Regions from separate parts of the Streptomyces fradiae ATCC 10745 genome, predicted to be linked through region 2. Evidence: riboswitches for the same ligand, from Rfam matches in the RefSeq annotation. Region 2 holds a riboswitch; the other holds the start of a gene.

Region 1 (14,252 bases), 4.1 Mb from region 2:
CGCCAGGCCGACGAGCGCGTTGAGGTTGGCGCCGTCGACGTACACCTGGCCGCCGGCCTCGTGGACCTGGGCGCAGATGTCGGCGACGTGCTCCTCGAAGACGCCGTGCGTCGACGGGTAGGTGATCATCAGTACGGCCAGCTCGTCGCGGTACTGCTCGATCTTGGCGCGCAGGTCGGCGACGTCGATCTCGCCGTCGTCGGCGGTCTTGACGACGACGACCCTCATCCCGGCCATGACGGCGGACGCGGCGTTGGTGCCGTGCGCGGAGGACGGGATGAGGCAGACGGTGCGCTGGGCGTCGCCGTTGGCGCGGTGGTAGGCGCGGACGGCGAGGAGCCCGGCGAGCTCGCCCTGCGAGCCGGCGTTGGGCTGGATGGACACCTTGTCGTAGCCGGTGACCTCGGCGAGGCGGTCCTCCAGCTCGTGGATGAGGGTGAGGTAGCCCTCGGCCTGCTCCGCCGGGGCGAAGGGGTGCATCTGGCCGAACTCGGGCCAGGTGACCGGTTCCATCTCGGTGGTGGCGTTCAGCTTCATGGTGCAGGAGCCGAGCGGGATCATCCCGCGGTCCAGCGCGTAGTCGCGGTCCGCCAGCTTGCGCAGGTAGCGCAGCATCGCGGTCTCGGAGCGGTGCGCGTGGAAGACCGGGTGCGTCAGGTACGCGTCGGTGCGCAGCAGCGAGCCGGGCAGCGCGTCGCCGGTGGCGGCGTCCAGGGCCTCGATGTCGCCGGTCACGCCGAAGGCGGCCCAGACGGCGGTGAGCTGGGCGCGGCCGGTGGTCTCGTCGCAGGCGACGGAGACGTGGTCGGCGTCCGCCTGGTGGATGTTGACGCCGTTCTCGCGGGCCGCGGCGACGACCTCGGCGGCCTTGCCGGGCACGCGCGCGGTGATCGTGTCGAAGAAGTCGCCGTGGACGACCTCGACGCCGCCGGCGCGCAGACCGGCCGCGAGGACCGCCGCGTAGCGGTGGGTGCGCTGCGCGATCTCCCGCAGGCCCTCGGGGCCGTGGTAGACGGCATACATGCCGGCCATGACGGCGAGGAGCACCTGGGCGGTGCAGATGTTGCTGGTGGCCTTCTCGCGGCGGATGTGCTGCTCGCGGGTCTGCAGGGCGAGGCGGTAGGCCTTGTTGCCGTCGGCGTCGACGGACACGCCGACGAGCCGGCCGGGGAGGCTGCGGGCGAACGTGTCGCGGACGGCCATGTAGCCGGCGTGCGGGCCGCCGAAGCCCATCGGGACGCCGAACCGCTGGGTGGTGCCGACGGCGATGTCGGCGCCCAGCTCGCCGGGCGAGGTGAGCAGGGTGAGCGCCAGCAGGTCGGCGGCGACGGTGACGACGGCACCCAGCTCGTGGGCGGCGTCGATCAGCGGCTTGATGTCGCGGACGGCGCCGGACGCGCCGGGGTACTGGAGGAGGACGCCGAAGACGCCGCGCTCGGCGACCTCGGCCGGGATGCCGTCGGACAGGTCGGCGACGACGACCTCGACGCCGGTCGGTTCGGCGCGGGTCTGGATGACGGCGACGGTCTGCGGCAGGGCGTCGGCGTCGACCAGGAAGACGCCGTTCTTGACCTTGCCGACGCGCCGCGCGAGGGACATGGCCTCGGCGGCGGCGGTGCCCTCGTCCAGGAGGGAGGCGCCGGAGGTGGGCAGGCCGGTCAGGTCGGCGACGACGGTCTGGAAGTTGAGCAGGGCCTCCAGGCGGCCCTGGGAGATCTCCGGCTGGTACGGCGTGTAGGCCGTGTACCAGGCGGGGTTCTCCATCACGTTGCGGAGGATGACCGGCGGGGTGAACGTGCCGTAGTAGCCGAGGCCGATCATCGGCGCCAGCACCTGGTTGCGATCGGCGAGGTCCCGCAGCTCGGCGAGGACCTCGGCCTCGCTGCGGGCCTCGGGCAGGCCGAGGGCCTCGGCGCTCTTGATCACGTCCGGCACCGCGGCCGCCGTGAGCTCGTCGAGCGAGCCGTAGCCGACCTGCGCGAGCATCTTGGCGCGCGCCTCGGCGTCGGGGCCGATGTGGCGCTGCTCGAAGGGGGTGCCCCGCTCGAGCTGGGAGAGCGGAATGCGGTTGGCGGTCATGTACGGGGGCCTCCTGGTCGTAGCGACCTGCGAGGGGCACCGCGGCGCGGGTGCCCGGACGGCCTCCCCCTCTGTCATCTCAACCTGAGAGCTTCGCCGCGCACTCCGGGCGGAGGGCATGGCTTTCACCGTCGGTGAGAGCGGGTGCCGTCCGACGCCCGCCCTGCTTTCCAGAGTGACCTCGTCCGTGCGGTACGTGGGCCTGAGAGATTCCGGGGAGGATTTGCTCCTTCGGCGCCTCCGGACGATTTCTCCGAAGGACTCTCCCGCACGGGGTCAGCGGCCATCTCCAGCCTACCAGCGACGTTCCGGGCCGATCCGTCGAGTGGCCGACGTCACCGTTGTGCCCTTTCGTGGTGTGCACGGACCGCTTGCGACCGACTGGAGGAACGGTGCAGAGCGACATCGACCCGCGCGGCCTGATCGGGCGCAAGGCGTTCGACGGCGACGGCCACAGGATCGGCACGGTGGACGAGGTGTACCTGGACGACGCGACGGGGGCGCCCGTGTGGGCGGCCGTACGGACGGGCCTGTTCGGCCGGGACGCGTTCGTCCCGCTGGGGCCCAGCCGGGTCGCCGCCGACGGCCTGCACGTCCCGTACCCCAAGGCCCTCGTCAAGGACGCCCCCGGCTTCGGGGTGGGCCGCCACCTCTCCCCGCAGCAGGAGCTGCGGCTCTACCGCCACTACGGCCTCGCCCCGCCGTCCGCCCCCGGGGCCCCGTCGCCCCCCGGCGGGCCCGTCGGGTCGGTGCCCGACGGAACGGGCTGAGGCCCGCCGCCGACCAGGGGCAGCGGGTCGGACGGCTCCAGCTGCGGATCGTCCGTCCGGAAGGTCCTCACCCGGCCGGGCGCCGACCACGGCTCCTCGAACCGCACGGTCACCCGGCCGACCCCGCTGCCCTGCACCCACCCGGCGCCGTGGACGGCGTGCCGCACATCGGCCCCGGCGGCCCAGTGCCGCTCCCCCGGCACGCCCTCGCCGCCCCCTCGGGCATCCGGCCCAGGCCCCTCGGGCCGGCCCGAGCCGCCCGGCGGGGGCTCACCGGGCGGCGGGGCCCCGTCCAGTCCCCGGTCCGCCCGGCCCACCACATCCGCCCGCGCCGCCCGATCCGTCCCCACCACCGCGTCCACCGCGTCCACCGCGTCCGCCCGGCCGGCCACCCGCTCCGTCCCGGCGCTCCCGCCCGCCCCGCCGGGCACGGCAGCGCCCTCCACCGCCACGGGTCCCGGCCCCTCCGCAGAACCCGCCGGCCCGTCCGGCACCACCCCCGCGGACGCCTGGGCGAACAGGTCCTCCTGCGTGTAGTCGGCCAGCCCGCTGACCCTCACGCCCAGCAGCCGCACGCCGCCCGTCGTGTCCACGGCGTCCAGCAGCCGCGCCGCGGCCTCCCGGACGACCACCGGGTCGTCGGTCGGCCCGCGCAGCGTCTCGGAGCGGGTCAGCGTGGAGAAGTCGTACCGTCGCACCTTCAGCACCACCGTGCGCCCCGACCGGCCCGCGGCCCGCAGCCGCCGCACGCACCGCTCCGCGAGCCGCTCCACCTCCCACCGCACCCGCACCCGGTCGTGCAGGTCCACGTCGAAGGTGTCCTCCACCGAGACCGACTTGGCGTCCCGCTCCGCCACCACCGGCCGGTCGTCGCGCCCCAGCGCCATCGCGTGCAGCGAGACCCCGTGCGCCCGGCCCAGCAGCCGTACGAGCTCGTCCTCGCCCGCCTCCGCGAGGTCGGCGACGGTCGTCATCCCCGCCCGCCTCAGGTGCTCCTCCGTCGCCGGTCCCACACCGGGGAGCGTCCGCACCCCCATCGGGGCCAGCAGCGCCCGCTCCGTCCCGGGCTCGATGACCACCAGGCCGTCCGGCTTGGCCTCCTCGGACGCGATCTTCGCCAGCATCTTGGACCCGGCGAGCCCCACCGACCCCGTCAGCCCCGTCACCTCCCGGATGTCCCGGCGCAGCCGCTCCCCCACCGACCGGGCCGTCGCCCCGTCGTACGCCGCGCCACCGGCCTCCAGGTCGACGAACGCCTCGTCCAGGCTGAGCGGCTCCACCAGCGGCGACAGCCGGCCCAGCAGCTCCATGACCCGCAGGCTCACCGACCGGTACACGGTGAAGCGCGGAACCAGGTACGCGGCGTTCGGCGCCAGGCGCCGCGCCTGCGCCATGGGCATCGCCGAGCGCACACCGAACCGCCGCGCCTCGTACGACGCGGTGGCGACGACACCGCGCGGGCCGAGACCGCCCACGATCACGGGCTTGCCGCGCAGGCTGGGCTTCGCCGCCTGTTCGACGGCGGCGAAGAAGGCGTCCATGTCGAGATGGAGGATCGTCGGCGCGGCTCTCACACCACCGATGCTGCCCTACCCCACTGACAAGCGCCCGCACACCCGTGCGACACCGGGCCCCCGGCCCAGCACGTCGGGCACGTCGAGCGAGGCCGCTCAGACGGCCTTGTCACGCCGGCGGCGGGCCAGCTCGTCGGCCGGATGGTGCCCGATGAGGGTCTCCCCGGTGTCGACCCGCTCCCCGTGCAGCTGCGACAGCGCCGCCTCCACGTCCCGCCACACCACGCCGACCGCGATCCCGAAGATCCCCTGCCCGCCCTGGAGGAGGTCCACCACCTCGTCCGGCGACGCGCACTCGTACACCGTCGCGCCGTCGCTCATCAGCGTCATACGCTCCAGGTCCCGCACCTCGCGGTCGCGCAGGTGCTGCACGGCGGCCCGGATGTTCTGCAACGCGACGCCCGTGTCCAGGAACCGCTTGACGATCTTCAGGACCACGACGTCCCGGAAGCTGTAGAGGCGCTGCGTGCCCGATCCGTACGCGGGCCGGACACTCGGCTCGACCAGGCCCGTGCGGGCCCAGTAGTCGAGCTGCCGGTAGGTGATGCCGGCGGCCGCGCACGCCGTGGGGCCCCGGTACCCGACACCGTCGGTCGCCGGCTCGGCCGGGTTCCCGTGCAGCGGAGCCGCACCCCCGTCAAGCGGAGCCGGACCTCCGTGAAGCGGATACGGCCGGCTCCCTGCCGGACCGCGTCCGGGGAGACCCCCTGCCGTACCGTCGCCGCTGCTCATCACGCCGACCCTCCGTCCTTGACCTGCCACATCGACGGTAGGCAGTCCCCAGGGGTGCGTCAACGATCGCCACACTCGCCACGCCGAGTGATAATCACCCTGAGAGTGGTTTGACGTGTCCCCGTTCCGGGAACGGCTACTCGGATGCGCGCAAAGCCCGCCGAGCGCGCCTCGGGCGCCGGGTGATCACCACCTCCGCACGCCCCGGGCGCGCCCCGCACGCGGTGGGCGCCGCCCGCGCGGTCACTGACTGCCGGTGCCGAAGTCCTCGGGCGAGATCTGGTCGAGGAACTCGCGGAACTTCTCCACCTCGTCCTCCTGCTCGTCCGGGATCGCGATCCCCGCGTCGTCGAGGACACCGTCACTGCCGAAGATCGGCGTTCCGGTGCGCAGGGCCAGCGCTATGGCGTCGGAGGGCCGGGCGCTCACCTCGACACCGCTGGCGAAGACCAGCTCCGCGTAGAAGACCCCTTCGCGCAGGTCCGTGATGCGGACCTCGGTCAGCTCCTGGCCCACGGCCTCGAGGACGTCCTTGAAGAGATCATGGGTGAGCGGCCGCGCAGGGGTCATGCCCTGCTGGGCGAAGGCGATCGCCGTCGCCTCCCCCGGACCGATCCAGATCGGGAGGTAGCGGTCGCCTCCCACTTCACGCAGGAGCACGATCGGCTGGTTGGACGGCATTTCCACCCGGACACCGACAACATCGAGCTCGTTCACACAGCAACCCTAGGACGTGCCGCACCGGTTTGGATAGTCGGGTTCGGCCGGGGTCAGGGGAACCGCACCCCGAGAGCCGACCTGAGGAGGGCCGCGTGCAGCCGCGCCGACAGCCCGGCCAGCTCTTTCGCCGTCGCCTCCGCGTGCGCGCGGGTCTGCGGATTGCGGTGCCGCCGCAGCGGCGCGACGACCTGCTCCACCAGGCCCGCCTCCCGCTCCGCGGCGGCCTTCACGGCCCGCAGGTGGCGCGGCTCCAGCCCGAAGCGGCCCAGCTCGGCGACGAGCCGCGCGACCGTCACCGCCTCCGCGTCGTAGCCGCCGTCCGCTCCCGGCACGACCAGCCCGTACGCCTCCCACTCGGCGAGCTCCTCCTCGCCGGCCTCCGCCGCGGCGAGCAGCTCGGCACGGCCCACCCGCGCCGCCGTGGCCCTGTCCTCGTCCGGCTCCCCCAGAGCGGCGTCATCCGGCGACTCCGCGCGCGGGCCCTGCGCCGGCAGCTGGATCCGCTCCCCGCGCGCCAGGGCCTCCAGGTGCTCCCGGATGACCTTCAGCGGCAGATAGTGGTCCCGCTGCATCCGCAGGATCAGCGCCAGCCGCTCGACGTCGCTCCGGCTGAACTTCCGGTACCCGGAGGCGGTCCGCTGCGGCTCGACGAGCCCCTCCGCCTCCAGGAACCGGATCTTGGAGATGGTGACCTCGGGAAACTCCTCCCGCAGCTGGTTGAGGACCGTGCCGATGCTCACCAGCCGGTCACCCGCGCCGGGGGCGCCGTGGCCGGCACCGGTCGTCGGTGTTCGCCGCATGGACCTTCCCTCGCATCCCTCCGGACGGGCGCCCGGGGCCCGGGCGCCCGTCCGGGAGAGGTCAGACGCCCCGCTGGCTCGTGTAGAAGACCATGCGGTACTTGCCGATCTGCACCTCGTCGCCGTTGGTGAGCAGCACGGAGTCGATCGGCTCACGGTTGACGTACGTGCCGTTGAGGCTGCCGACGTCCGCGACGGTGAAGCTGCCGTCGGCCGCCCGGCGGAACTCGACATGGCGACGGGACACCGTCACGTCGTCCAGGAAGATGTCGCTCTGCGGATGACGGCCCGCGGTCGTCAGATCGCTGTCGAGGAGGAAACGGCTGCCGGAGTTCGGCCCGCGGCGCACCACCAGGAGCGCCGAGCCCAGCGGCAGCGCGTCCACCGCGGCCTGCGCCTCCGGCGACAGCGACGGCAGCGCCGTCTGACCGGTGGTCTCGCTGTCGTACGCCTCGAGCCCCGAGATGGAGATCGTCGACGTCGTCTCCGACGCGCGCTCCGCGGGGGCGCCGCCGCGCATCGGTGTTCCGCAGTTGGAGCAGAACCGACTCGCCTCGGCAGCGCGGTGTCCGCACCGCGTACACACCGGCATGGACCCATCCTCCTGCCGCGGCCCGGCCGCGTGGACGCTGGTCGCGTACGGATCGGAACCTATGCGGCCGGGACCGGCGGGGTCAACAGAAGACGCGCCCTGACCGCCCGCAATGTCACCACCCGGACCAGCGACCTCGTCACGGAAGAGCGGACGCCCGGCGCCCTGCTCCTCCTCGCTGCGACCCTGACGCTCCGCGCGGTGCCGGGCGTTGCCGCCGTCCTCGCGTGCGCTCTTGCCGAACAACTTCGCAAACAACTTCACGGGCGATTCCCCTTGAACGAAACAGACCCGCCCGTGGGGCAGGACGAACCCTGAATGAACAGACCTGCCGACCCGGACACTCTCACAACGTCCGTATCCTCCGGACAGTTTCCACCACAGACCACGCTCTTCATACGGCGACCCCCCGCAACCTCTCGGCCGGGGCGGCCGATCCACCGACGGCTTCTCCCCGCCCCGCGCTCACGGGAGCTGCCCCCACCGCCTCGCCTCCCCTGTCCGGCCCGGTCACCCGGGCATTCCACCGCGCGACGCCCTCGGCCCGGACCCTCACCGCGGTGACGACCGAGCGTAGTCAGGCCGCTCCGCCGGTCGCAAGGCGTCCACAACGATCTTCTCCGACCGGGTCACCGTGGCCGTGGCCTGCTCCTTCTCCAGGGTCTGCACGATGCCGCCGGGGATGTTGAGCGCGGGCTCCAGGTCCTGCGGCTTGCCGATGGCCTGGAAGCGGTACGGCGCGGTGATCCTCCGCCCGTCCACCGTGACGGCCCCGGCGTCCCCGGAGAAGTACGAGTCGGCGACGACCCGCACGTCGTTGACCTGGATGGCCTCCGCGCCGGCGGCGCGCAGCTCCTGGATCGTGTCGAGCAGCTTGTCCGGCTCGACCGCCGCCAGCGGGTCCTCGACGACGAAGGTGATGCCGGGGCCCTCGGCGGCCACGGTACCGGCCAGGACGCCGAGCTGACGCTCCCTCTCCTGCGTCTGCCGGCGTGCCTCCTCGGCCTGGTCGGAGCTGTTCTCCAGCTCGCGGCGCTGCGCCTCCAGCTGCGTCTTCTCGTCCTCCAGGCGCTCGCTGCGGTCGTCCAGCTCGTCCAGGATGCGCACCAGGTCCTCCTGCCGGGCCCCGCGCAGCGCGCCGTCGTCGCTGGCGGAGCGGACCTGGATGGCGAGGCCCAGGCCGAGGCCGAACAGCAGCAGCGCGACGACGAGTTGCGCACGCGTCACCCTGGGCGGCCACAGCCCGGCGGCCAGCCGCTGCCGGCCGGTCATCTCCCGAACGCTCGCCGACGCCTCCCCCGGCCCGCCCCCCGTCCCGCCCGCCGACGGGTCGGCGGGCGGGGGCGCCTGCGGGTCGGCGTCCGGGGGCGCCTGCCCCCGGACGCGCTTCGGCGCGTCCGCCGTCGCCTCCGCACGGTCCTCGCCGTCCCGCTCGCGCTGGAGGGGTCTCGGCACGTGCGGGCCGCTCGCGGTGCCCTGGCGCTCGTGCGTCCTCGCGGTCTCCGGGGACTGCGGGGTGCCGGGTGCTCCCGGGGTCTCGGATGTGCGGTCTTCGCTGCTCATCGGCCTCACGCCCGGAAGACGTGCCGCCGGATCGCGGCGGCGTTGGAGAAGATGCGGATACCGAGAACGACCACGACGCCCGTGGAGAGCTGGGCGCCCACCCCCAGCTTGTCGCCGAGGAACACGATCAGCGCGGCCACGACGACGTTCGACAGGAACGACACGACGAAGACCTTGTCGACGAAGATCCCGTCCAGCATGGCCCGCAGCCCGCCGAACACCGCGTCCAGCGCGGCCACGACGGCGATCGGCAGATAGGGCTCGACCACCGCCGGCACCTCGGGCCGGACCAACAGTCCGACCACGACTCCCACCACGAGGCCCAGTACGGCGATCACGATGTGCCCTTCCCTGTGTCGGCCGTGCCCCGTCCGTCGCCGTTTCCGGCGTCGGAGGTCCTCGGCAGTGCTGTGCGTACGATCAGACTCGGCGCCGCCGGCAGCCCGATCCGGTCCTGACGGGACAGGTTGCTGCGGATCCCGAAGTTCTCCCGCAGCGCCTGCAGGTAGCGGCCGTCCGCGCTCTCCTGGAACCGGGCGCCGAGCCGCTTCCCGTCGCCCACGGCGAGCACCGTGTACGGCGGTACGAGCGGCCTGTTGTCGACCAGTATGGCGTCGCCGGCCGCCCTGATCGCCGAGAGGGCGGTCAGCCGCTGCCCGTTGATCGCGATGGCCTCCGCGCCGGACTGCCACAGCCCGTTGACGATCCGCTGCATGTCCCGGTCGCGCACCCGGCCGGTGTCGGAGAAGCCGCCGCCCTCGCGTGGACCGTCACCGCCGCCGCCCGCGACGCCCTTCGCGTCGTCCACGACGAGCTTGACGCCGGGTCCGCTCACCTCGGTGGCGCCGGACAGCAGGGCCACCAGGTCTCCCCGCTCGCCGCCGTGCTCCTGGAGGGCGGCGCGCTGCCGCTCCCCCACCTCGCCGCGCAGTGCCTCGATGTCCTCGGCCAGGTCGTCGGCGGCCGTCGTCTCGGACCGGATCCGCTCGATGAGCTCCTCGCGGTCCTTGGCCACCACGGACGCCGACAGCTGCGTCTGCGCCGCGCCGACCGTGACCACCGCGGCGGCGAGGAGGAGTCCGGCGGCCAGGCCCAGCTTGGCCCGCAGCGTGCGCGGAAGGCCGCCGCCCTCGGCGGCACGACGCGCCGACGCCTCCGCGTACCCGTCGTCGAGCGCGTGGTCCATGACATTGGTCAGCAGCGACATCGACGCGTCGGGACGCGGAGGCGGGGAGCCTGTGCTCCGAACGGGGGGCTGCTGCGACATGCCGCACATCGTCGCATGTCGCGGCGGCTACCGCCGAATGGCCCCACCAGTGTGCCGGACCCGGTCGTACGATCGGTCCGGCACACCGGTGGGCGGCACCCGTTTCCCAGGTGCGGTGCGGATCAGCGCCCGGCGCTGTCCACGACGGCCGCCCACTCGTCCAGGAGCGCTTCGGCGGACTCGTCGTCGGGGCCTTCGGCCCACAGGTGGGTGACGGCCTCGGCGGGGTCGGGCAGGACCAGCACCCAGCGCCCGTCCGACTCCACCACCCGCACGCCGTCGGTGGTGTCGACGTGCCGGTCTCCCGCCGCCTCGACGACCCGCCGCATGACGAGCCCCTTCACGGCCCACGGCGTCGCCAGGTCCCGCCGCAGCACGTGGGCGCGCGGAATCCGCGCGTCGATCTGGCTGAGCGTGAGCTGGGTCCGCGCGACGAGACCGATGAGCCGCACGAACGCGGCGGTCCCGTCGAAGACGCTGCTGAACTCGGGAACGATGAACCCGCCGAGGCCGTCTCCACCGAAGATGGTGGATTCCTCGCGCCCGACCCGGGTCAGGTCGTCCGGCGACGTGGTCGTCCAGTCGACCTGGGTGCCGTGGTACGCGGCGACCTGCTCGGCGATCCGGGTGGTGGTCACCGGCAGGGCGACACGGCCGCTGCGCCGCTCGGCGGCGACCAGGTCGAGCATGACGAGCAGGGCCCGGTCGTCCTCGATGATCCGGCCGCGTTCGTCGACGAGCGACAGCCTCTCGCCGACGGTGTCGAACCGCACGCCGAACGCGGCCCGCGCGGAGGCGACGATCTCGCCGAGGCGTACGAGCCCCGCGCGGCGGGAGTCGGCGGACTCGGTGGGCCGCGACTCGTCGAGGCCGGGGTTGATCGTCAGCGAGTCGACGCCGAGCCGGCCGAGGAGGCTGGGCAGGACGAGCCCGGCGCTGCCGTTCGACGCGTCCACGACGACCTTGAGGCCGGCCTCGGCGATCCCGCTGGTGTCGACGCTGCGCAGGAGTGCGCCGGTGTACTGGTCGAAGACACTCGACGGGAAGCTGAGGTCGCCGATCTCGCCCGGGAAGGCCCGGCGGTACTCCTGGCGCGCGTAGACGCGGTCGAGCTTTCGCTGCCCCGCCTGGGAGAGGTCGGCGCCCCGCTCGTCGAAGAACATGATGTCGACGGAGTCCGGCACCCCGGGGGTGGTGCGGATCATGATGCCGCCCGCGCTGCCGCGTGCGGTCTGCTGCCGCGCCACGGGCAGTGGCACGTTCTCCAGGTCCCGTACGTCGATGGCGCTGGCCTGCAGGGCGGAGATCACGGCCCGCTTGAGGGCGCGGGCGCCCCGGGAGTGGTCCCGGGCCGTGGTGACGGTGGCGCCCTTCTTCAGGGTGGTGGCGTAGGCGCCGGCGAGCCGTACGGCGAGTTCGGGGGTGATCTCGACGTTGAGGATGCCGGAGACGCCGCGGGCGCCGAAGAGGTGGGCCTGGCCGCGCGACTCCCAGATGACGGAGGTGTTGACGAACGCGCCGGCCTCGATGGTCTTGAACGGGTAGACGCGGACGTTCCCCTGGACGATCGATTCTTCACCGACGAGGCACTCGTCGCCGATGACGGCGCCGTCCTCGATGCGCGCGGCCCGCATGATGTCGGTGTTCTTGCCGATCACGCAGCCGCGCAGGTTGCTGTGGGGCCCGATGTACACGTTGTCGTGAACAACCGCCTTGTGGAGGAAGGCGCCGCTCTTCACGACCACGTTCGACCCGATGACGGTGTGCTCGCGGATCTCGACGTCGGCTTCGACCTTGGCGTAGTCGCCGACGTAGACGGGGCCGCGCAGCACGGCGTCGGGGTGGACCTCGGCGCCCTCGGCGATCCAGACACCGGGGGAGATCTCGAAGCCGTCGAGTTCGACGTCGACCTTGCCCTCGAGGACGTCGGCCTGGGCCTTGACGTAGCTCTCGTGGGTGCCGACGTCCTCCCAGTAGCCCTCGGCGACGTAGCCGTAGATCGGCTTGCCTTCCTTCATGAGCTGGGGGAAGACATCGCCGGACCAGTCGACGGACACGTCCGGCTGGACGTAGTCGAAGACCTCGGGCTCCATGACGTAGATGCCGGTGTTGACGGTGTCCGAGAAGACCTGACCCCAGGTGGGCTTCTCCAGGAACCGTTCGACGCGGCCTTCGTCGTCGACGATGGTGATGCCGAATTCGAGCGGGTTCGGTACGCGGGTGAGGCATACCGTGACCAGGGCGCCCTTTTCCTTGTGGAAGGCGATGAGGTCGGTGAGATCGAAATCGGTGAGGGCGTCGCCGGAGATCACCAGGAACGCATCGTCCTTGAGTGCCTCTTCGGCGTTCTTGACGCTGCCGGCGGTGCCGAGTGGCTTCTCCTCGTGGGCGTAGGTGAGCTCCATGCCGAGCTCTTCGCCGTCTCCGAAGTAGTTCTTGACCAGCGAGGCGAGGAACTGCACGGTTACGACGGTCTCGGTCAGTCCATGCCTCTTCAGCAGGCGCAGCACATGCTCCATGATCGGCCGGTTGGCGACCGGCAGGAGCGGCTTGGGCATGCTCGAGGTCATGGGGCGAAGTCTGGTTCCTTCGCCTCCGGCCATCACGACGGCCTTCATGTCGGAAGCGTCCTCCTTGCACAGACGGCGATCTGGCCGAGTTCACCCGTCTTCGCAGTGGCCCTTTGACATGAACCAGCGACCTATTACGGTGCGGCGCGGAAAGACAGGGTCATTCGGCGGTGGCTTCGGCCTTGACAAGCCGGCGGACCTGGACCACATAGAGGATCCCTGCCCACCAGTAAAGACTTGTACCCCATCCGGCGAAGGCCCACCCGAAAACTTCAGCGAGTGACGCAAGCCACGTGTCGCCGTCGCTGAGCAGGAGCAGCGGGAAGGCGTACATCAGGTTGAACGTGGCGGCCTTGCCGAGGAAGTTGACCTGCGGCGGGGGGTAGCCGTGGCGACGGAGGATTCCCACCATCACCAGCAGCATCAGCTCGCGCGCGAGGAGTACGGCGGTGAGCCAGAGCGGAAGGATGTCGCGCCAGGTCAGACCGACGAGCGTGGACAGGATGTACAGGCGGTCGGCCGCGGGGTCGAGGATGCGGCCCAGGCTGCTGATCTGGTTCCAGCGGCGTGCGAGCTTGCCGTCGAGGTAGTCACTGACCCCGCTGAGGGCGAGGACCAGGAGGGCCCAGCCGTCGCTGTTGGGGCCGCCGAACTCGGGGCGGAGAATGAGCCACAGGAAAAGCGGTACACCGATGAGCCGGGCCATGCTCAGGATGTTGGGGATGGTGAGGACCCGGTCCGTCTGAACGCGAGTCTCCTGTACCTCCACCCGGGGGCCTCCTGTGGGAACGTGCCAATGCTGCCCCCTGACCTTACCGTCCGTTCGGGCCGGCTTGTGCAGGGGGGCGTCCGCCGTCTCGTCTGCTGGTCGGTCTGGTCCCGGAAATGCGGAAAGCCCCGTGCCATCAGGCACGGGGCTCCCCGTCAACAATAGTTCGGCGGCGTCCTACTCTCCCACAGGGTCCCCCCTGCAGTACCATCGGCGCTGAAAGGCTTAGCTTCCGGGTTCGGAATGTAACCGGGCGTTTCCCTAACGCTATGACCACCGAAACACTATGAAGATAACAACCAACCGGCAACATGGTGGTGTTCGTTACTTCAGAACTAACACAGTGGACGCGAGCAACTGAGGACAAGCCCTCGGCCTATTAGTACCGGTCAACTCCACCCATCACTGGGCTTCCATATCCGGCCTATCAACCCAGTCGTCTACTGGGAGCCTTACCCTCTCAAGGAGGTGGGAACACTCATCTCGAAGCAGGCTTCCCGCTTAGATGCTTTCAGCGGTTATCCCTCCCGAACGTAGCCAACCAGCCATGCCCTTGGCAGAACAACTGGCACACCAGAGGTTCGTCCGTCCCGGTCCTCTCGTACTAGGGACAGCCCTTCTCAATGTTCCTGCGCGCGCAGCGGATAGGGACCGAACTGTCTCACGACGTTCTAAACCCAGCTCGCGTACCGCTTTAATGGGCGAACAGCCCAACCCTTGGGACCGACTCCAGCCCCAGGATGCGACGAGCCGACATCGAGGTGCCAAACCATCCCGTCGATATGGACTCTTGGGGAAGATCAGCCTGTTATCCCC
Region 2 (14,252 bases):
CCGATCCCCGATCGACCGGGCCGGTCAGGACGCGCGCGGGGCGCGGGCCAGCTGGCGCGACTGGGCGACCAGGCGGTCGGCGCTGTCCCAGACCTCGGCGTCCTCCTCCAGGAAGCCGCCGGCCAGGTTGCGGGTGGTGATGGAGACCCGCAGCGGGCCGGGGGCGGGGCGGCAGCGGATGTGCGCGGTCAGTTCGACGGTCGGGGTCCAGCCGCTGAGGCCCAGGTCGAAGGCGGTCGGCGGGAGCGCGTCGACGGTGAGCAGCAGGGACAGCGGGTCGGGGTCGCGCCCGTCGGCCAGCCCGAACCACCCGCGCACCTCGCCCTTGCCGGACGGGTCGCCGACCGCCCAGCCGATGGTGGCCGGATCCAGCTTGATGTCGAGGAGCCGGGTGATCTCGGCGGAGCCGGGCAGCGGGGCGGGCGCGTCGGCCGGCCCGAAGCAGTGCTCGTACGGCGGGAGGGCGGGCGGCTTGGCGCTGGTGCGGACGTCCTCGGGGAGCGCGTCGAGGTCGCCGTAGCCGGCCAGCACGCGGATGCGCTCGGTCTCGGTGCCGTCCTCCGCGTACTGGAAGAGGGACGCCTGACCGGTCGACAGGGTGCGGCCGGCGCGGACGGTCTCGGTGCGGATCACCGCGGGGCCGGGCAGCGAGGGGGCCAGGTAGTAGGCCGAGACGGTGAGGGGGTGGGGGTGCGGCAGCGCCTCGCCGAGGGCGCGGCCCAGCAGGGCGAGCAGGTAGCCGCCGTTGACGACGCCGAAGATGGTCCAGTCGGCGGAGAGGGTCGTGTCGTAGACGCCCGGGGCGCGGAGGTTCACCGCGGTGTCGCGGTCGAACTGACTGCTGCTGTCCATGGCCAGCACCGTACAACAGCAAACTACTAAGCGGTAGCTTTCTGTTCGTCGGGGCGCTCGACGGCCGTGGAGCGCCGGTTCCACGCGCGCGGCGCGCGCCAGCGGTAGCGGAGCGCGAGCAGGCGCAGGAGGAACGCGGCGAGGGCGGCGAGCGCGCTGGTGAAGGGGTTCAGCATCTCGAACCGGATGAAGAGCACGACCAGCGTGGAGCCGACGATGGCGGGCACGGCGTAGAGGTCGCGGTCCCAGCGCAGCAGCGACGGCGCCTCGTTCGCGAGGACGTCGCGCAGCACGCCGCCGCCGACGGCGGTGGCCAGGCCGAGCACGGCGGACTGGGTGAGGCCGAGCCCGTACTCGTACGCCTTGGTCGTCCCGGCCACGCAGAAGAGGCCCAGCCCGGCGGCGTCGAAGACGTTCACGGCGGCCTGGGTGCGCTCCACGACCGGGTGCAGGAAGAAGACGAGCACCGTGGCGACGAGCGGCATGAGGAAGTAGCCGAGGTCGGTGAAGGCGGCCGGGGGGACCGCCCCGATGACCAGGTCGCGGAAGAGCCCGCCGCCCAGCGCGGTGACCTCGGCGAGGACGGCCATGCCGAAGACGTCGAAGTTCCTGCGCACGGCGAGGAGGGCGCCGGAGATGGCGAAGACGAAGATGCCCGCCAGGTCGAGGGAGTGGAGGACGGAGGGCGTGAACAGGTCCTGGAGCACCGGACAGTTCTACCCCGTCCGGTACGTCACGGGACAACCGCCCGCGCGCCCGTACGCGGGCGGCCCCCGCACCGGCGCGCCGGTGCGGGGGCACGCAGGGACCCCCGGCACCCGCGTGCCGAGCCGGGCGGTACGGGCGGGTGGCTGACGCCCTCGCGCCGGCCGGGCGGGTACGGTCCGGTGCCGCTCGGGCCCTGGCCGCCGCCCCGGCCGGGCGGCGGGCGTGCCGTCGCGTGGCCGGGTCGGCGGGGCGGGGCGGATACGGGACCGGGGAGCCGGGGCCGGGTACCGGAGCCCGGTCGCGACCGGAGAGCCGGGGCCGAGGCCCATGCGGCACCGGAGCCCCGGCCCTCGGGCCCCGGTTCGGGGGCCCAAGGCCGGGAGCCGGTTCGGGACCCGAGGGCCGGGACCCGGTCCGGGGCGTCAGGGCGGGGGCGTCAGGACGGGGGCGTCAGGACGCCTTCGCGCCCGCCGCTCCGGTCAGCTCCCCACTCCCTTCGCGCCCGCCGCCCGTCGCGCCCCGCACGTCCTACGCGTCCTTCTCGCCCGCCGCGTCCGTCGCGACCTTCGCGTCCGTCGCAACCTCCGGCCCCCCGGCGCCCTCCGGGCTGCCCGGGTCGGTCGCCCCCTCCGGGGACGCGGTCGGCGCGGGCACCTCGGCCGCGACCACCGCCGCCAGGTCCGTCGGCCGGGTCAGCGGCAGCTCGCCCGACTCGATCTCCGCCGTGAAGTGGCACGCCACCTTGTGCCCCTCGCCCGCGTCCACCAGCTCCGGCCGCTCCGCCGCGCACCGCGCCTGCGCCCACGGGCAGCGGGTGTGGAAGCGGCACCCGGTCGGCGGGTTCGCCGGGGACGGCAGGTCCCCGTGGAGCAGGATGCGCTCGCGCCGGTCCTCCACCTCCGGGTCCGGCACCGGCACCGCCGACATCAGCGCCCTGGTGTACGGGTGCTTCGGCGCCGCGTACAGCGCGTCGCTCGGCGCCTCCTCCACCAGGGAGCCCAGGTACATCACGCCGATGACGTCCGAGATGTGCCGGACGACGGCCAGGTCGTGGGCGATCACCAGATAGGTGAGGCCGAGCTGCTCCTGGAGCTCCTCCAGCAGGTTGACGACCTGCGCCTGGATCGACACGTCCAGCGCCGACACCGGCTCGTCGCAGATGATGACGTCCGGCTCCAGCACCAGGGCGCGGGCGATGCCGATGCGCTGGCGCTGGCCGCCGGAGAACTCGTGCGGGTAGCGCGACAGCGCGTTGGCCGGCAGGCCGACCCGCTGGAGGATCGCCTTGATCTTCTCGCGCCGCTCCTCCTGGGTGGCCCCGATGCCGTGCGCGAGCATCCCCTCGGAGAGGATCGACTCGATGTTCTGGCGCGGGTTCAGGCTGCCCAGCGGGTCCTGGAACACCATCTGGAGGCGGCGCCGGAACCTCCGCATCTCCTCCTCGGGCAGCTTCGCCAGGTCGGTGCCGTCGAAGACGACCTCGCCGTCCGTGACGTCGACCAGCCGCAGCACGGCCCGGCCCAGCGTCGTCTTGCCGCACCCGGACTCGCCGACGAGGCCGTACGTCTGGCCGGCCTCGACCTTCAGCGAGACGCCGTCGACGGCGTAGACGTGACCGACCGTGCGGTCGAAGAGGAGACCCCTCTTGACGGGGAAGTGGACCTTCACCCCGTCCAGTTCGAGCAGGCTCATGCCGGTACCTCCTCGGCCGGTGCGTCGGGCAGCACGGGGTTGACGCAGCGCACCCGGTGGCCCTCGGTGCGCGGCTCGGTCAGCGGGGGCGTGCCGGTGAGGCACTCCAGGGTGTAGTGGTCGCAGCGGGGCGCGAAGGCGCAGCCGTCCGCCCAGGCGATCTTGTCGTTGATGGAGCCGCGGATGGGGTTCAGCGGCTCACCGCGCGGGGCGTCCAGACGGGGGATGGAGCCGAGGAGGCCGTGCGCGTACGGGTGCGTGGGGTGGGCGAACAGTTCGCGGCGGCCCGCGGACTCCACCGCCTTCCCCGCGTACAGCACGTTCACCTCGTCGCAGAGCCCGGCGACGACCCCCAGATCGTGGGTGATCATCAGCAGGGCGGTGCCCTCCTGGTCCACGAGCTCCTTCAGCAGCTCCAGGATCTGCGCCTGGATCGTCACGTCGAGCGCCGTCGTGGGCTCGTCGGCGATGAGCAGGCGCGGGGCGCACGCCACCGCCATGGCGATGAGGGCGCGCTGCCGCATGCCGCCCGAGAGCTGGTGCGGGTACTCCTTGAGGCGCCGCGCCGGGTCGGGGATGCCCACCCGGTCGAGGAGGTGCGCGGCCTCCTTGCGGGCGGGCTCGCCCTTCAGGCCGCGGTGCCGCTGGAGGATCTCGGTGACCTGCACGCCGATCGGGATGACCGGGTTCAGCGAGGACAGCGGGTCCTGGAAGATCATCGCGAGCTTGCTGCCGCGCATGTCGCGCAGCTTCCGCGGGCTCATGGAGAGCAGGTCCTCGCCGTCGAACACGGCGCGCCCGCCGACGGTGACGCCCTTGGCCGGGAGCAGACCCATCAGGGCGAGGGAGGTCACGGACTTGCCGCAGCCGGACTCGCCGACCAGGCCGACGACCTGGCCCTGGTCGACGGTGAAGGAGACGCCGTCGACCGCCGTGGAGGGCTTGCGCCCGCGTCCGCCGAAGGTGACGGTCAGTTCGTCAACTGTGAGCAGTGGCATGGCAGTTCAGCCTCGCAGCTTCGGGTCGAGGGCTTCGCGCATGGCCTCGCCGAGCAGGGTGAAGCCGAGGGCGGTGATGATGATCCCGACCGCCGGGTAGACGGCCATCATCGGCGCGTTGTCGAAGAACCGCTGCGCCTGGGCGAGCATGACGCCCCACTCCGGCACGGCCGGGTCCGGGTTGCCGAGGCCGAGGTACGACAGGGCGGCGGCCTCGATGATCGCGGTGGCGAGGCTGAGGGTCGCCTGGACGATCACGGGGCTGAGCGAGTTCGGCAGGATCTGGGTCAGCACGATCCGCCGGCGCCGTACGCCGAGGGCCTTGGCCGCCAGGACGTAGTCCGAGCCGCCCTGGGCGAGCATCGAGCCGCGCAGCAGCCGCGCGAAGATCGGGATCTGGACGACGCCGACGGCGATCATCACGGTCGTCAGGGACTGGCCCATGACCGCCGCGATGGAGACGGCGAGCAGCAGCGACGGCAGCGACAGCAGGATGTCGATGAAGCGCATGACGACCGTGTCGATCCGCGCCCCGGCCCTGCCGCCGAGGGTGGCGGCGGCGCCGGACAGCATGCCGATCAGGGCGCCGACGACCAGGCCGATGAGCATGGAGACGACGCCGACGAGGAGCGTCTGGCGGGCGCCGACCAGCATCCGGGAGAACAGGTCCCGGCCGAGGTGGTCGAGGCCGAACCAGTTCTCGCCGCGGGCGCCGACGAACTGGCCCTGGTTGGCGAAGACCTCGCCGCGCCAGGTCTGCGCGGTCGGGGCGTGCGGCGCGAGCCACGGGCCGACGATCGCGACGACGACGAAGACGGCGATGATCGCGGCGCCGATGACGGCCATCTTGCTGGCCTTGAGGCGGCGCAGCGCCTCGCGCCACAGGCTGGCGCCGGTCGTCGTCTCGTTCGCCTGGGTGAGCTGCGCGAGGCGGTCGATCTTGTCTGTCTTGGTGGACACGTCAGTTCACCCGCACTCTCGGGTCGATGAGGCTGTACGCCAGGTCCACCAGCAGGTTGATGACGACGTACACCATCGCGATGAACATGATGAAGCCGACGAGCACCGGGTAGTCGCGGGCGTCGATCGCGTCCTTGATGAAGGAGCCGATGCCGCCGAAGCTGAAGACGGACTCGGTGAGGACCGCGCCCGACAGGAGGGAGCCGGTGAGCAGGCCGATCGCGGTGACCACGGGCAGCAGGGCGTTGCGCAGCACGTGGCGGACGCGGACGGTGTTCTTCTCCAGGCCCTTGGACTCGGCGGTGCGGACGTAGTCCTCGCCGAGGACCTCCAGGACGCTGGCGCGGGTCATCCGGACGATGACGGCGAGCGGGATGGAGGCGAGGGTGATGGCCGGCAGCGCGAGGTGGTGCAGCGCGTCCAGGGTGGCGTCGAACTCGCCGGTGAGGATGCCGTCGAGGACGGCGAAGCCGGTGACGTCGGTGGCGTCGAGGCCGGTGGTGAGCCGTCCGTAGCTGGGGAAGAGGCCCAGGTTGACGGCGAAGAAGCCCTTCAGGATGAGGGCGAGGAAGAAGACCGGGACGCAGATGCCGACGAGCGAGCCGGAGACGGCGGCCACGTCGAGCCAGCCGCCGCGCCGCTTGGCGGCGAGGTAGCCGAGCGGGATGCCGACGACGACGGCGATGAGCATCGCCATGACGCTCAGCTCCACGGTGGCCGGGAAGCGCAGGGCGAACTCGTCCCACACGGGCTGCCCGGTCTTGGTCGAGGTCCCCAGGTCGAGCTCGAAGATGCGCTTGAGGAAGCGGCCGTACTGCACCCAGACCGGCTGGTCGAGGCCGAGTGCGCGGTTGATGCGGGCCACTTCGGTCGGTGTGGCCCGTTCGCCCAGGATCGCCGAGGCGGGTCCGCCGGGCAGCCGGTTCAGCCAGAGGAAGAGGAGAACCGACAGGCCGAGCAGGGTGGGTATCAGCTGTAGCAGTCTTCGTACGACGAGTCGCAGCACCCCGCATGCCCCTTTCTTACGTGTACGCCGGACGTCTCACGTGGACGCCGGGAAGTCCTGCGCGGACGCGGGAAGGTCCTGCGCGGACGCCGGGAAGTCCTCCGTGGACGCCGGAAGCCTTGGGTGGACGCCGAAGCGGGCCCGCCCGGCCACGCGATGCCGTGGCCGGGCGGGACCCCGCTTGCGGGCGCGATTACTTGAAGGAGACCTCGGCGAAGTTCTCCTGCGTCAGCGGGGAGACCTTCGGCGGGTTGACGTCCTTGCCGAACGCGATGGCCGGCGGGGACGAGGAGATGGGGAGACCCGGCAGGTACTCCATGATCGCCTCGTTGGCCTTCTTGTAGGCGTCCACGCGCTGGGCGGGGTCACCGATCTTCGAGCCGGCGTTCACCGTGTCGAAGATCTTCTGCTCCTTGAAGCCCCACTGCTTGTCGTACTTGGCGAACCAGGTGCCGATGAAGTTGTAGCCGTCGTTGAAGTCACCGGTCCAGCCGAGCATGTGCAGGGCGCAGGCGCCCGCCTCGGTGGCGTCCAGGTAGTCCGGGGCCCACTTCATGGGCTTCGGGGTGACGGTGATGCCGGCCTTCTCCAGGTCGGCCTTCATCAGCTCGAACATGTCCTGCGGGGCCGGCATGTAGGGCCGGGTGACCTCGGTCGGGTAGCAGAACTCGAGCTTCAGCTTGGACTCGCCGGCGGCGGCGAGGAGCTGCTTGGCCTTGTTCGTGTCGTGCGCGTACGTCTTGACCTTGTCGGACCAGCCGGCGACCGTGTCGGGCATGAACTGGGTCGCGACCTTGCCGCCCTCGGGGAGCTGGGTCTTGACGATGTTCTCGCGGTCGATGGCGTGCGCGATGGCCTGGCGGACCTCGGGCTTCTTCAGCGCCGGGTTCTTCTCCTGGGTCATGCCCACGTAGAAGAGGTTGAAGACGTCACGGGTCGGGACGTTGAAGCCGCCCTTCTCCAGGGTCTTCACGTCCGCGGGGGACACCAGGTCGTAGCCGTCGACGTCGCCGGCCTGCAGGGCCTGGCGGCGGCCCTCCTCGGTGGCGATGGTGCGGAAGACCAGGTTCTTCACCTTGGCCTTGTCGCCCCAGTAGTCGTCGAAGCGCTCAAGGGTGATCTCCTTGTTGCCCTTGTTCCACTTGACGATCCGGTACGGGCCGGTGCCGGCGACCGTGCCGGCCTCCTGGCTGTACTTGGGGTAGGAGATGGCCTCGCCCTTGCCGGTCGCGGCCTGCTTCTCGTACTCCTTGAGGGCCTTCGGCGAGTGGATCGCCAGCGCCTGGAGGGAGAAGCCGCCGGGCAGGTTGGCGGAGGGCTCGTGGACCTCGATGACGGCGGTGTTCTCGTCCTTGGCGGTGCAGGACTTGTAGTTCGCCTTGGGGGCCTCCGCGTCCTCGTTCTTCGCGAAGCCGCCCATGATCTTCTGCCAGTAGTACGAGACCGCGCTCGACTGGTAGGTGCCCTTCCAGTTGAACCAGTGGTCGTAGTTGGCGCAGACGGCGGCCGCGTTGAACGCCTCCCCGTCGTGGAACGTGACCCCCTTGCGGAGGTTGAACGTCCACACCGTGCCTGCCGGGTTGCCGCTCCACGACTCGGCGAGGCCGCCGACGAGCTTGCTGCCGCCCGACTCGTGCTCCAGCAGGGCCTCGAAGGCCTGGCGGGTGACGCGGAACGTCTCGCCGTCGCTGGCGAGGGCCGGGTCGAGCGAGCCGGGGTCACCGGCGCCGGCGAACACGAACGTGTCCTTGTCGCCGCCCTTGCCGCCGTCCTTGCCGCGTTCGCTGGCGCAGCCCGTCGCGATCATTCCGACGGCGAGCGCCGCGGTGACCGCCCGGACCGCACGGGACTTGAATATTCGCATGGGCCACCCCTGGTTTGGCCTAGTGAATGAGGTCTTGACCGGCCGAACACTACCGACGGGCGGCATCCCGGAGAACAGTCCGGATAGCGGTGATACCTAGTCGAGACCCGGACAGTCACCAAACCGGGTTCATCCCGGACAAGCCCGCTTGCGGCGGTTAACACGCCCGACATACAGGGGAGTTCGAAAGGGACTTTTCGCCGGGCCGTTTCCGTGCCGGTTCGGTTCCGCTCGATGCCGGTTTCAGTGCCGTTCGGCGCTTCTCCGTGTTTCTGAGCGCTTCTCGGCGCTTGTCGGCGCTTCTCAGGGCTTGTCGGCGCTTCTCAGCGCCTCTGCGCTTTTCCGAGTGCTTCCGAGTGCTTCCGAGTGCTTCCGGGTACTTCCGCGTGCTTGCGCGTGCTTCGCGGTGCCGCTGCGGCGCCGTCGGCCCTACCGCAGGGGGCCGTACGGGGCGGCGCCCTGCTGCTGCGGGGCGTGGTGGGCCTCGCGGTGGTAGAAGGGCCGGGCGTTGGCGCGCAGCCACAGGCCGACCGGGTCGTACCCGTCGGACATGGCGACGGTCGACACGGGCAGCCCGTCCGGGACGGCGGCGACGGACTGGCCCATCATCGCGCGGACCGCGTCGACGGACGCCTGGCCCGTGTCGTACAGGTCGAGGCCGATGGCGAGGTACGGCGTGCCGAGCGCGGGCTGCACCCACGCGCGGCGCAGGGAGCGCACGGCCGGGGTGCGGTGGGCGTTCTGCGTGAGCAGGGCGTAGAACTGCGGCAGCTCGATGGCGGGCTCGGAGAGGCGCAGCGGCCCCGCGGGCATGCGGTCCAGGCCGGTGGCGATGCGGCGCAGGTCGGCCCAGGGGATGCCGACGCCGCCGCCGGGGGCGTGCGGGTTGAGCCAGACGCCCCACCGGTCGGGGTAGAGGGCGCGGGCCACGTCGCGGACGGCGACGACCTCGTGGGCGCGGGTCCAGCCGGAGGCGGCCAGCTCCTGGGCGGAGGTGACGCACGGGGCGTACCCGAGCCCCTCGACCTCCATGTTCCCGTACTGGGCGTCGGGTGAGCCGGCCTGACCGTGCCAGAGCAGCATCCAGACGTGGCCCTCGGCGAGGGTGTGCAGCAGCGCCTCGTACGCGTCGTAGCGGCCGGGCGTGACCTGCCGCAGCATGTGCTCGACCTGACCGGCCGCCGCGGTGCCTTGCGCGCTCACCTGATCCCGCCCCTCGTTCGCAGACTTCCGGATCCAGCTTAAGGGCGGGCCGCTCAGGCGCCGTGTTCGCGGCGGTAGAAGGGGCGCACCTTTTCGAGCATCCAGTCCCCGACGGGGTCCTGGGCGATGTCGAGGAGGACCAGGTTGACCGGCCACGGCACGGGGACGGCGCCGAGCGCGCGGCCGAGCGCCTCCATGGGCGCGCTGCGGGCGCTCTCCTCCCAGGAGGCGAGCTGGACGCCGACGAAGAGGACGGGCGGGTCGCCCTCGATGCTGGCGAGGGCGCGGCGGGCGGTGAGGACCGTGCCGGCCGCCTCGAACTCGGCGCCTGCGGCGGAGAGGAAGTCCACCGGGTCGTCCTGCCAGTCGGGCTCGAACAGCCGGACGCGGGCGCCGGACGGGGCGGGGGCGGCGGGCCGGCCGGGGGCGGCCGGGTCGGGGGCGGGCCCGGTGAGCGGGTCGCGGCCGGCGCGGCACAGCTCGGCGACGGCGGGCGGCGGCAGGGGCGCGCCGACGGTGCCGCCGGGGTTGAGGGCGAGGCCGAGCTGCGGCGGCAGGCCGCGCGCGAACTCGACCGCGGGGGCCACGGCGTACGCCATGTGGGCGCCGGCGCAGGCGCGGAACTGGCTCTCGGAGGTGAACACCGGGACGTACGGCAGGCCGTCGCACTCCAGTGTGGGCAGGTCGAGGCCGGGCGCGCCGGGGCCGGCGCCCTCGGCGGAGCCGCCCCTGGGCAGGGGCACCCAGACCTGGCTGCGGCCGAGCACCTCGACGATGCGGGCGCCGGCGGCGCTCTGCCCGAGGGAGGCGGAGAGGACCTCCTCCATCTCGTTGGACGGCCAGGCGGTGTCGACGATGGCTGCGGTGTCCACGGTGTCCTTCCCCGTACTCCCAACACGACGCCCAGCACCCTAGCGCCCGGGGGCCGTCCCGTGGTCGTCGCGGGCGACGGCGAGGGGCGCGGGCGGGCCGGGGGCGCCCGGAAGGGCCGCGGCCACGCCGAACGGGCGGGCCGCCGGCCGGGGCGCCCGGAAGGCGCGACCGCGGCGAGCGGCCGGGAGGAGCGGCGGACCGGGGCGTCCGGGCGGCGCCCGCCCGCCGGGCCGCTCGGGCCGCCCGCCCGGCCGGTCAGCTGAAGGTGACGCGGGTGAGGGCGGTGGCCGCGGGGCGGTCGAGCAGGGTCGCCGAGGCGCAGCCGGGCGGGAGGGCGCCGTGCTCGGCGTCGCGCAGGAGGCGGCCGACGGCTCTGCGGTGCCGGGCGAAGGCGTACGCGGAGACGCCCCTGCCCCGCCGCCGCTGGCCGTCGCGGGCCGTCTCGGGGTCCACGTCGAGGAGCAGCAGGTGCAGGGCCCCGCCCCGGCGGCGGGCCTCGCGGGCGAGCCAGCGGCGCACCCAGGACTGCGTGCCGCAGTCGTGGACGACGACGCCCCGGCCGTCGCGCAGCCGGGCGCGCAGGCCGGCGTAGTGGGCGGCCCGCACGAGGGGCCGGTAGAGGGCGTACGGCAGGAGCCGCGGCACCCGCGCCTCCCAGCGCTCGCGGGCGTCCTGCGAGTCGACGGCCCGGTCGGGCGCGACGCGCCGGATGAGCGTGGACTTGCCGCTGCCCGGCAGGCCGGAGACGACGACGACGTCGGCCTCGGCGAAGGACAGCTCGCGCGGGACGCGCCCCTCACGGTCGCGCAGGTCGCGCAGGGCCACGGCGGCGGTCGTGCGGACGGGCAGCGCCGGCGGCGCCGGCACCCCCGCGGTCGTGGCGTACGCACCGGACCGCTGCAACGTCATGTGCCCCTCCCGAGCTCGGCTCCGCCCGGAGCCTGCCCAAGAAGTGTAAAGAACCGGTAATGGAGCACAAGCGATTTGCCGACAAGCCGAGGGTTTGCCGATCGGGGCCCTCGTGCGATGATGTGCGCGCCGACAACCTCATACAGGCCGCTCGAATCCGTGCGGGAGAGTTCCGGGCCGTGCCGGCCCGGACGCCGAAGGAGCAAGTTCCTCCCTTGAATCTCTCAGGCCCCGCACCGCACGTGATGAGGCAGATCTGAAAAGCGAGCCGCTCCCCGCACCGCCGGGGGACGCTCCACCCAAGGTGCAAGCCGCGTCCCGCGAGGGTTCACGGCGAACCTCTCAGGTTCCGATGACAGATGGGGAGGATCGTCCTCGCCACCCATGCCCCGGACCTGGGAGCCCTTTCATGAGCACTACCCCCCGCCGTACGGCCCTCGACGCACTGCATCGCTCGCTGGGCGCGACCATGACCGACTTCGCCGGCTGGGACATGCCGCTGCGCTACGGCAGCGAGCGCGACGAGCACGTCGCCGTCCGCACCGCCGCCGGCCTGTTCGACCTCTCCCACATGGGTGAGATCACCGTGACCGGCGCCCAGGCCGCCGCCCTCCTCGACTTCGCCCTGGTCGGCAACATCGGCGGCGTCGGCGTGGGCCGGGCCCGCTACACCATGATCTGCCGCGAGGACGGCGGCATCCTCGACGACCTCATCGTGTACCGGCTCGCCGAGCAGGAGTACATGGTCGTCGCCAACGCCTCCAACGCGCAGGTGGTGCTGGACGCGCTGAACGAGCGCGCCGCCGGCTTCGACGCCGAGGTCCGCGACGACCGGGACGCCTACGCGCTGATCGCCGTGCAGGGCCCCGAGTCCCCCGGCATCCTGAAGTCGCTCACCGACGCCGACCTGGACGGCCTGAAGTACTACGCGGGCCTGCCGGGCACGGTCGCCGGCGTCCCGGCGCTGATCGCCCGCACCGGCTACACCGGTGAGGACGGCTTCGAGCTGTTCACGGCGCCCGAGCACGCCGAGACCCTGTGGAAGGCGCTGACCGAGGCGGGCCAGGGCGCCGGGCTGATCCCGTGCGGCCTGTCCTGCCGGGACACGCTGCGCCTGGAGGCGGGCATGCCGCTGTACGGGCACGAGCTGACCACGGACCTGACCCCGTTCGACGCGGGTCTCGGCCGGGTCGTGAAGTTCGAGAAGACCGGCGACTTCGTGGGCCGCTCCGCGCTGGAGGCCGCCGCCGAGCGCGCCGCGGCCGCGCCGCCGCGCAAGCTGGTCGGCCTGGTCGCCGAGGGCCGCCGTGTGCCGCGCGCCGGGATGGCCGTCGTCGCGGGCGGCGAGGTGGTCGGCGAGGTCACCTCCGGCGCCCCCTCCCCCACGCTCGGCAAGCCGATCGCCATGGCGTACGTGGACGCGGCGCACGCCGAGCCGGGCGCGCCGGGCGTGGGCGTCGACATCCGTGGTACCCACGAGCCGTACGAGGTCGTGGCGCTGCCCTTCTACAAGCGGCGGAAGTGACACGCTCGCGAGCAGGCCGCTCACGGCGCGGGGCACCGATCCCGCCCACCCCCTCCCCGTTCACCAGCACTCTCGCCCGTACAGGAGAATTCGAGTCATGAGCAACCCCCAGCAGCTGCGCTACAGCAAGGAGCACGAGTGGCTGTCGGCCGCCGAGGACGGCGTGTCGACGGTCGGCATCACGGAACACGCGGCGAACGCCCTCGGCGACGTCGTGTACGTCCAGCTCCCGGAAGCCGGCTCCACCGTCACCGCGGGCGAGACCTGCGGTGAGCTGGAGTCCACCAAGTCGGTCAGCGACCTCTACTCGCCGGTCACCGGTGAGGTCGTCGAGGCCAACCAGGCGGTCGTGGACGACCCCTCCCTGGTGAACACCGCGCCGTTCGAGGGCGGCTGGCTGTTCAAGGTGCGCGTGACGGAGGCGCCGGAGGACCTGCTCTCCGCCGACGAGTACACCGAGTTCGCCGGCTGACCAGCCCGACACCCACACCCCTAGGGACCGCGTGATGTCGCTTCTGAACACCCCTCTCCACGAGCTGGACCCGGACGTCGCCGCCGCCGTCGACGCCGAGCTCCGCCGCCAGCAGAACACCCTGGAGATGATCGCCTCGGAGAACTTCGCTCCGGTCGCGGTCATGGAGGCCCAGGGCTCCGTCCTCACCAACAAGTACGCCGAGGGCTACCCCGGCCGCCGCTACTACGGCGGCTGCGAGCACGTCGACGTGGTCGAGCAGATCGCCATCGACCGCATCAAGGAGCTCTTCGGCGCCGAGCACGCCAACGTGCAGCCGCACTCCGGTGCCCAGGCCAACGCCGCGGCGATGTTCGCCCTGCTCAAGCCGGGCGACACGATCATGGGTCTGAACCTCGCCCACGGCGGGCACCTGACCCACGGCATGAAGATCAACTTCTCCGGCAAGCTCTACAACGTCGTCGCCTACCACGTCGACGACGCCACGGGCCAGGTCGACATGGCCGAGGTCGAGCGCCTCGCCAAGGAGTCCAAGCCGAAGCTGATCGTCGCCGGCTGGTCCGCGTACCCGCGGCAGCTGGACTTCGCCGCCTTCCGCCGGATCGCGGACGAGGTCGGCGCGTACCTGATGGTCGACATGGCCCACTTCGCGGGCCTCGTCGCGGCCGGGCTCCACCCGAACCCGGTGCCGCACGCCCACGTGGTCACCACCACGACGCACAAGACGCTGGGCGGCCCGCGCGGCGGTGTCATCCTGTCGACCGCCGAGCTGGCCAAGAAGATCAACTCCGCGGTCTTCCCCGGCCAGCAGGGCGGCCCGCTGGAGCACGTCATCGCGGCGAAGGCGGTCTCGTTCAAGGTCGCGGCGAGCGAGGAGTTCAAGGAGCGCCAGCAGCGCACCCTGGACGGCGCGCGGATCATCGCCGAGCGCCTGGTCCGCGACGACGTCACCGAGGCGGGCGTCTCCGTCCTCTCCGGCGGCACGGACGTGCACCTGGTCCTGGTCGACCTGCGCAACAGCGAGCTCGACGGCCAGCAGGCCGAGGACCGCCTCCACGGGATCGGCATCACCGTCAACCGGAACGCCATCCCGAACGACCCGCGGCCCCCGATGGTCACCTCCGGCCTGCGCATCGGCACCCCGGCGCTGGCCACGCGCGGCTTCCAGGCGGAGGACTTCGCCGAGGTCG

The links. Region 2 has a riboswitch for glycine ahead of gcvT (glycine cleavage system aminomethyltransferase GcvT). Riboswitches for the same ligand answer to the same signal wherever they lie in the genome.
Region 1: another riboswitch for glycine. It lies ahead of gcvP (aminomethyl-transferring glycine dehydrogenase); the one in region 2 lies ahead of gcvT (glycine cleavage system aminomethyltransferase GcvT).

Annotation. Positions count from the first base shown of each region.
Region 1 is NZ_CP023696.1:772,439-786,690, forward strand. Features, by position in the region: gene gcvP (aminomethyl-transferring glycine dehydrogenase) at 1-2,079, opposite strand, end outside; glycine riboswitch at 2,260-2,358, opposite strand; gene CP974_RS03295 (PRC-barrel domain-containing protein) at 2,472-2,849, shown strand; gene CP974_RS29415 (DNA polymerase IV) at 2,765-4,423, opposite strand; gene CP974_RS03310 (MerR family transcriptional regulator) at 4,520-5,158, opposite strand; gene CP974_RS03315 (bifunctional nuclease family protein) at 5,399-5,872, opposite strand; gene ftsR (transcriptional regulator FtsR) at 5,926-6,675, opposite strand; gene CP974_RS29965 (FHA domain-containing protein) at 6,737-7,651, opposite strand; gene CP974_RS03330 (DUF881 domain-containing protein) at 7,820-8,830, opposite strand; gene CP974_RS03335 (small basic family protein) at 8,836-9,168, opposite strand; gene CP974_RS03340 (DUF881 domain-containing protein) at 9,165-10,097, opposite strand; gene CP974_RS03345 (mannose-1-phosphate guanyltransferase) at 10,220-12,715, opposite strand; gene clsA (cardiolipin synthase ClsA) at 12,828-13,436, opposite strand; rRNA gene rrf (5S ribosomal RNA) at 13,601-13,717, opposite strand; rRNA gene CP974_RS03360 (23S ribosomal RNA) at 13,796-14,252, opposite strand, start outside.
Region 2 is NZ_CP023696.1:4,859,951-4,874,202, reverse strand. Features, by position in the region: gene CP974_RS21840 (thioesterase family protein) at 25-852, opposite strand; gene CP974_RS21835 (trimeric intracellular cation channel family protein) at 879-1,559, opposite strand; gene CP974_RS21830 (ABC transporter ATP-binding protein) at 2,089-3,252, opposite strand; gene CP974_RS21825 (ABC transporter ATP-binding protein) at 3,249-4,250, opposite strand; gene CP974_RS21820 (ABC transporter permease) at 4,257-5,210, opposite strand; gene CP974_RS21815 (ABC transporter permease) at 5,212-6,216, opposite strand; gene CP974_RS21810 (ABC transporter substrate-binding protein) at 6,410-8,080, opposite strand; gene CP974_RS21805 (enhanced serine sensitivity protein SseB C-terminal domain-containing protein) at 8,510-9,283, opposite strand; gene CP974_RS21800 (enhanced serine sensitivity protein SseB) at 9,337-10,110, opposite strand; gene CP974_RS21795 (AAA family ATPase) at 10,412-11,065, opposite strand; glycine riboswitch at 11,218-11,314, shown strand; gene gcvT (glycine cleavage system aminomethyltransferase GcvT) at 11,475-12,590, shown strand; gene gcvH (glycine cleavage system protein GcvH) at 12,688-13,062, shown strand; gene glyA (serine hydroxymethyltransferase) at 13,097-14,252, shown strand, end outside.